2 regions of the Planococcus sp. ANT_H30 genome follow, and region 1 is predicted to be linked to the other one. Evidence: a T-box and tRNA genes for the amino acid it is inferred to sense, from the RefSeq annotation. Region 1 holds a T-box; the other holds one or more tRNA genes.
What was found. A T-box is a leader RNA that pairs with one kind of tRNA and senses whether it is charged. The one in region 1 lies ahead of FQ085_RS07400 (valine--tRNA ligase), so its partner is inferred to be a tRNA-Val.

Region 1 (3,562 bases):
CTCCGTACTCAGAAATAACGTCCATCGGGTCAACGCCGTTGCCGAGTGATTTGGACATTTTACGCCCTTCAGCATCGCGCACAAGTCCGTGAATCAAGACATCTTTAAACGGTTTTTCACCCGTGAATTCTAAAGCTTGGAAAATCATCCGTGACACCCAAAAGTTAATGATGTCGTAGCCTGTCACTAATACGTCCGTCGGGTAGTAACGGCTAAGATCATCGTTTTCTTCTGGCCAGCCAAGTGTCGAGAACGGCCATAAAGCAGATGAGAACCACGTGTCTAATACGTCTTCGTCTTGTGTCCAGTTTTCAGCGTCTGCCGGTGCTTCGTGACCTACATAGATTTCGCCTGTTTCGTTATGATACCAAGCTGGAATTTGATGTCCCCACCAAAGTTGGCGCGAAATACACCAGTCGCGAATATTTTCCATCCAGTGCAAATAGGTTTTCTCAAAACGATCCGGCACAAAGTTAACACCCGCATCGTTTTTTTGTGCCTCAACTGAAGCAGCAGCAAGTGGTTTCATATCGACAAACCATTGTGTTGATAGGTAAGGCTCAACCACTGCTCCGCTACGCTCAGAATGGCCTACTGAATGCAAATGCTCTTCAATTTTAAATAACACATCCAGGTCTTGCAGATCTTTGACAATTTGCTTCCGACATTCAAAACGATCCAGTCCTTCATACTTGCCAGCGTTTTCGTTCATCGAACCGTCTTCATGCATAACTAGTACGCGTTCTAAATGATGACGGTTTCCAATTTCAAAGTCATTCGGGTCGTGAGCCGGTGTAATTTTTACAGCACCACTTCCAAATTCTCTATCCACGTAATCATCCGCTACAATTTCAATTTCTCGGCCAATAATTGGCAAAATTACTTTCTTGCCGATCAAGTGCTGGTAACGCTCGTCTTTCGGGTGAACGGCAACGGCTGTATCGCCAAGCATTGTTTCGGGACGTGTCGTGGCGATTTCAATATGACCACTACCATCTGCAAGTGGGTAACGCATATGATAAAACGCACCTTGTACGTCTTTGTAAATAACTTCAATATCGGAAATCGCTGTTTTTGTGTTCGGGTCCCAGTTGATGATGTATTTGCCGCGGTAAATGAGTTTTTTCTCATACAGCTTAACAAATACTTCTCTTACTGCTTTTGATAAGCCGTCATCTAATGTAAAACGCTCACGCGAATAATCAAGACCTAGCCCTAGTTTTGCCCATTGCTCGCGAATGTGCCCTGCGTATTGATCTTTCCATTTCCATGATTCTTCAAGAAACGCTTCGCGTCCTAAGTCATAGCGTGAACGTCCTTCTTCTTTCAGCTTGCCTTCCACTTTTGCTTGCGTTGCAATACCGGCATGGTCCATTCCTGGAAGCCATAACGCATCAAAGCCTTGCATGCGTTTCATGCGTGTCATGATGTCTTGTAATGTGGTATCCCACGCGTGGCCTAAGTGCAACTTGCCGGTAACGTTTGGTGGTGGAATCACAATGGTATACGGCGTTTTGCCGCTTTCAGGTTTTGCTTCGAAGAATTTGTTGTTGACCCACCAATCGTAACGCCCTTTTTCAATCGATTGTGGATCGTACTTGGTGGACATTTGTTCAGTCATCGGAATTCCTCCTTTAATTTCTGGTAGAACGCAAAAAACTCCCGTCGTCTGTAAAGGACGAAGGAGTTTTTCGCGGTACCACCTTTATACACAGGTCCACTTGCACACCTGGCTCTCAAGTTTCATAACGGATGTTCAGTCCGGTTCCCGCTACTCGTTTCACGGCAACTGCTCGGAGGTGACATTCAACTGGACGCTCATGAAAACCTCTCACCAACTGGTCTTCTCTCTGAAATGTAACGCACAATTTACTATCCTCTTCAACGCATGAATATCTAATTACTCTTATTGTACTCAATACTTGGTTTTAGCGTCAAGTTTATTTTGTAAGGTTTGATTGAGGTGGTAGTTATTTCTGCTTTCTTATGTCGCTTCAGTCGCTTTGGGCATGGCTCTCGCAATAAGCCCGGAAGTGCGCCGGTCTTTTTGCTTCGCCTAGCCCGTGATCGCTCCTTGCTTAGTTAATGGACATGGCTTTGGTGGTGTAGGGTAGGTAGTTGGTGTTGTTTTCTCACTTCGCTTAACAAATAAATATAGATTTTTTGGTATGAGGTAAGTTAGGCAGCTTCGCTTTCTTATGCCGCTTCGGTCGCTTTGGGCATGGCTCCCGCAATAAGCCCGGAAGTTCACCGGTCTTTTTGCTTCGCCTAGCCCTTGGACGCGCCTCGCTTAGTCAATGGACATAGCTTTGGTAGTGTGGGTAGATAGTTGGTGTTGTTTTCTCACTTCGCTTAACGAATGAATTTCGGCTTTGTAGTGTGATGTAAATAAGGTAGCCTCACTTTCTTATGCCGCTTCGGTCGCTTTTGGCATGGCTCCCGCAATAAGCCCGGAAGTTCACCGGTCTTTTTGCTTCGCCTAGCCCGTGCTCGCTCCTTGCTTAGTCAATGGACATGGCTTTGGTGGTGTAGGGTGGGTAGTTGGTGTTGTTTTGTTACTTCGCCTAGTGAATGAAGATTGATGTGGGGGTGCAAGTTCGATAAAGTAGCTTCGCTTTCTTATGCCGCTTCGGTCGCTTTGGGCATGGCTCTCGCAATAAGCCCGGAAGTTCACCGGTCTTTTTGCTTCGCCTAGCCCGCGACGCGCCTCAGCTAGGGAGTGGTGGTTGCATAAGTGCACCTATTTTATGTGGGAGTAGAGGGTGTAAAGTTCTGGAGACGCTCGGCCGCGGTGGTGCACGCGCCGTCGCTAAGTAAGGTTGCATTGAACTGGGATAATCGTTTTTCTTAGGTTCTATACATCGCTTCGGTCGTGTGGGGTAGGTAGTTGATGTTGTTTTCTTACTTTGTTTAACAAATAAATATAGATTTTTAAGGTAGCTTTGCTTTTTTATGTTGCTTCGGTCGTTTTGAGCGTAACAATGTGAGACGAGATGAATAACTTGGAGCGAGCTTTGGAACAGCAATGCCGATTTTCTATATCTTGCTAATTTTTCACTACTAACTATTGAGATAAAAGCGACTACCTAAACAGATCAAAATCATTCTAAAAAAAGGGCTATCCCAAAGGGTCATTTTTATGACCTTTTAGGATAGCCCTGTCTATTTTTAGCGTGCCAATTTAGCAAATACGGTATGGAATGCTTCTACGGTTTTTGCGATATGCTCTTCCGTGTGGGCAGTCGATAGGAACATGCCTTCAAATTGAGACGGCGGCAAGTAAATACCTTCTGCCGCCATTAAACGGTAATAGTCAGCGAACAAATCGGTATCCGAAGTTTTCGCTGTTGCAAAGTCGATCACGTTTTCGTTTGTGAAGAAAAAACCAATCATCGATCCTGCACGGTTGACTGTGTGCGGGATGTTGTATTTGGTTGCAGCTTCTCGGAATCCTTTTTCAAGCTGGTCGCCGCGTTCGATAAAAGTGTTGTAGCTTTCTTCTGTTAAACGAGACAACGTTTCAAAGCCTGCGCGCATTGCGAGTGGATTTCCAGAGAGTGTG
Region 2 (3,562 bases), on a different contig from region 1:
GATAGGTAATATGATGAGATGTAAACGACAATGCTCCAAAGAGACGATGCATTAATTGAAAATAATGAGGGAACACTTCACGAACAAATCCACCTTGGTTCCTTGAACCAATCCACGGATTTTGTTGCCATAACCTCGGCCAGTCTGGGAAAAAAGTTTGAAGTTCGATTCGGACAATTTTTCCGATATCGCCTTCCTTAATGCGCTTGGCCATTTCACGAATTGCAGGTTTATACATTAAGGGGAAATGCATGGCAGTTTGCACTCGGTTATTTTGTACAGTTTTTACCATCGCTTTGCCACCTTCAACATTGTGGGCCAATGGTTTTTCGCACAGGATATTAATCCCTGCACTAGCTGCACGTTCAGCGATTTCTTCGTGAAAAGCGGGAGGCGTCGCAATATAAACCCAATTGATGTCTGAATGCAGCACTTCCTCCACTGATTTCGCCATAGGGATTCCGTAAGTTTCACTGATTTGCGTAAGACGCTCTGTTTGTGGATCAAAAACTATTTTTATGTCCACATGATGTTCTTGTTCCAGTTGCTTAATAATTCGTTCGCCAACAATTCCTGTTCCAATGATGCCAATTGAAATCATGCCAAATCTCTCCTTTTAATGCTTTTCAGCTTTTTTACCTTATTTGTTTATTAGTGTAACCTTTAAGGGTATAGAATAGTCAAACAATACAATTAAAACCAGAGGGGGAAATAAAATGAATGAACAGACCTATTGGTGGGAAACTATTTTTACGGGTGAATTAGAAGTTGGGGTTAATAAGGAAAAATTAGAAGGTCTCACGGAAGAATCGCTTTTGTATTACGCTGAAACAGCATCACCCGCGGAGACAACACTTTAATTGCGGAAACGGATTAGACTCTATCACTCCCGTACATAAAGGCGCCTTTTCAATTTTGATTGAAAGAGGCGTTTTATTATGCCGTTTTTTAGCGTTAACGACGGGAACGATCGACTTAGAGCCGTTATCCAATTGCCAGGTAACATAATTATTTATATACTTATGAAGAACTGAAAGTGGGGATTGTGATGAAACTAAAATTGATGCTAGTTGCTGTATTATTCCTATCGGGCTGCGGAATGTTAGAATCGACCGACACTTCTGGCACCACGGACCAAATTGATGTGGAAGTAACACAAGTTATTGATGGCGATACTATAAAAATTATATACGAAGGCGAAGAAGTGACGGTTCGCTACCTATTAATAGACACACCCGAAACCAATCATCCACGCCTCGGCAAACAACCGCTTGGTAGTGAGGCCACTGAAGAAAACAAACGTTTGATCGAATCCGGTGATGTATCGATTGAATTTGATGTCGGTGACCGCTTTGATGATTATGACCGTTTACTTGCTTACATTTATGTCGATGGTGAGAGCGTTCAAGAACAAATGCTAGCATCTGGACTGGCCAGAGTTGCTTACGTCTTTCCCCCAAACACACGTTACCTTGACGATTTTGAACAAGTAGAGCAAGTCGCCAAAGACAGCCAAACAGGCATTTGGCAATATGAAAATTATTCAACAGACCGCGGCTTTGACTCGGAAGCTTACGGACAAGAACCAACTAGTACTCCGAGCACGCCCCCTAAAGAAGCAACTACCGACTGCGATATTAAAGGCAACATAAACCGCAGTGGCAATAAAATCTACCACCTGCCAAGCGACTCTTCTTACGAGCAAACCAATCCAGAAGAATGGTTCTGTTCCGAACAAGAAGCAAAAAATGCCGGCTTTAAAGGTGTTGGACAGTAGGTTAATCGACTTGTAGCAATACAAATCGCCACATGCTACTAACCGAATGACCTAAACAGGCTTCTTTTCTTCTTTGTAAACTATTGACTTTTTCTGCTGACGAGCTATACTTATATTTGTCCTGGAAATTGAGATTCCTTAGCTCAGCTGGGAGAGCGCTACCTTGACAGGGTAGAGGTCGCTGGTTCGAGCCCAGTAGGAATCATACATGTTAATCTATCAATGGTTTGAGGCACTTTTCAAACTTCAATGGTGTAGTGGTTGGATACCGAATAAGAATCCACTACCAAAGACCGCTTCCTTATCTGATTGAAATCAGAGAGGAAGTGGTTTTTTTTATTCAAGTTTACTATGCAAGACTATAGAGATGACAAGAAGCTTCTAAACCTTTCTCTTAAATTCCTAGAAATCTATATACTAACGTTAAAAGAGCTTCATATGTTCTGTGTAGTTTAGTATTTTCTAAAATCCTATCGGATATATTAAGCATTACTTATTGTCAATCTTCCAACAAATAAATTTGATGAAATCAAAAACGACTTCTACTTAGAAGTCGTAAAATGAATATATTATAGCTTACATTTTCATCATTAATTAAAAATATGTGTAACCAAAATCTTTACTCATATTCACCGTTGATTCTTTCGATTATCTACATACTTCTACTAGAGTCCTACGGCATTCACAGCATACGTCGCATCTGCATTACTGAACCCTTCAAACTCTAATTGAGCGATCAAACCGCTCCTTGAAAAGGATGTGTATTCGAGATAATTTTTAGCCATTTTTACGGCTTGCTCTCTCCAATTCACATTAATTTTGTCCACAGCATACGTCGCATCTGCATTACTGAACCCTTCATATTCTAATTGAGCGATCAAACCGCTTCTTGAAAAGGATGTGTATTCGAGGTAATTTTCGGCCATTTTTACGGCTTGCCCTCTCCAATTCACATTAATTTTGTCCACAGCATACGTCGCATCTGCATTACTGAACCCTTCATATTCTAATTGAGCGATCAAACCGCTTCTAGAAAATGATGTGTATTCTAGATAACTTTTAGCCTTTTTTATCGCTTGTTGTTGTGACACCGTTTCGGTCTTGTCAGGTGACTTGATAAAATCAGCATTAAATGCTCTTGCCAGAAAAGCAGAAAACTGTTCTCTGTTCAAACTATTATTGGGCTTGAACGTTCCATCTTCATAGCCGCTTACGATTCCCATCGCAGCTAAATTCATAATAGAATAATATGAGCTCATCTTCTTGCCCACATCGCTAAAAGAGACGGTAGGCGTAATCGTCTTATTGAAAAAAGCTCGATTTAATATTATTGCCATTTCTGCTCTTGTTACTACTTTGTCGGGCTTGAACGTTCCATCAGGATACCCCGATATTAAAGAGTTTTCAGTAGCTTCAGCAATATAGCCACTTGCAACTTTTGAAGAGCTTACATCTGAAAAGCTTGTATTTCTTTGTTTTCCATCATAACCCATAGCTCTCCCTATCATGATTGCCGCTTGTGCTCTTGTGACATTACTTTTCGGACGAAAAGTACCGTCTGGAAAACCTGAAATTACCTCTTCGTTTATAAGGTATTGAATCTCATTATAAAAGCGATTACTTTTCTCTACATCCTTTAAATTAGTAGCTGCTAAGGATTGATTAGTAAAAATACCACTAAGCATAAGTAATAGTACAACGAACACTATAATTTTCTTCACTCATATTACCTCCTTTTTTCTTTTACTTTATCATATCCAATAGCCTATAAATATGTAAATTGTC

Region 2: it has a tRNA-Val gene. The T-box ahead of FQ085_RS07400 (valine--tRNA ligase) is inferred to sense a tRNA for this amino acid. The anticodon was not compared.

Annotation. Positions count from the first base shown of each region.
Region 1 covers NZ_VOBJ01000002.1:295,894-299,455, forward strand. The annotation lists gene FQ085_RS07400 (valine--tRNA ligase) at 1-1,621, opposite strand, end outside; T-box leader at 1,672-1,894, opposite strand; gene hemL (glutamate-1-semialdehyde 2,1-aminomutase) at 3,169-3,562, opposite strand, start outside.
Region 2 covers NZ_VOBJ01000001.1:393,864-397,425, forward strand. The annotation lists gene FQ085_RS01965 (Gfo/Idh/MocA family protein) at 1-601, opposite strand, end outside; gene FQ085_RS17970 (hypothetical protein) at 717-860, shown strand; gene FQ085_RS01970 (thermonuclease family protein) at 1,049-1,777, shown strand; tRNA gene FQ085_RS01975 (tRNA-Val) at 1,910-1,982, shown strand; gene FQ085_RS01980 (S-layer homology domain-containing protein) at 2,443-3,498, opposite strand.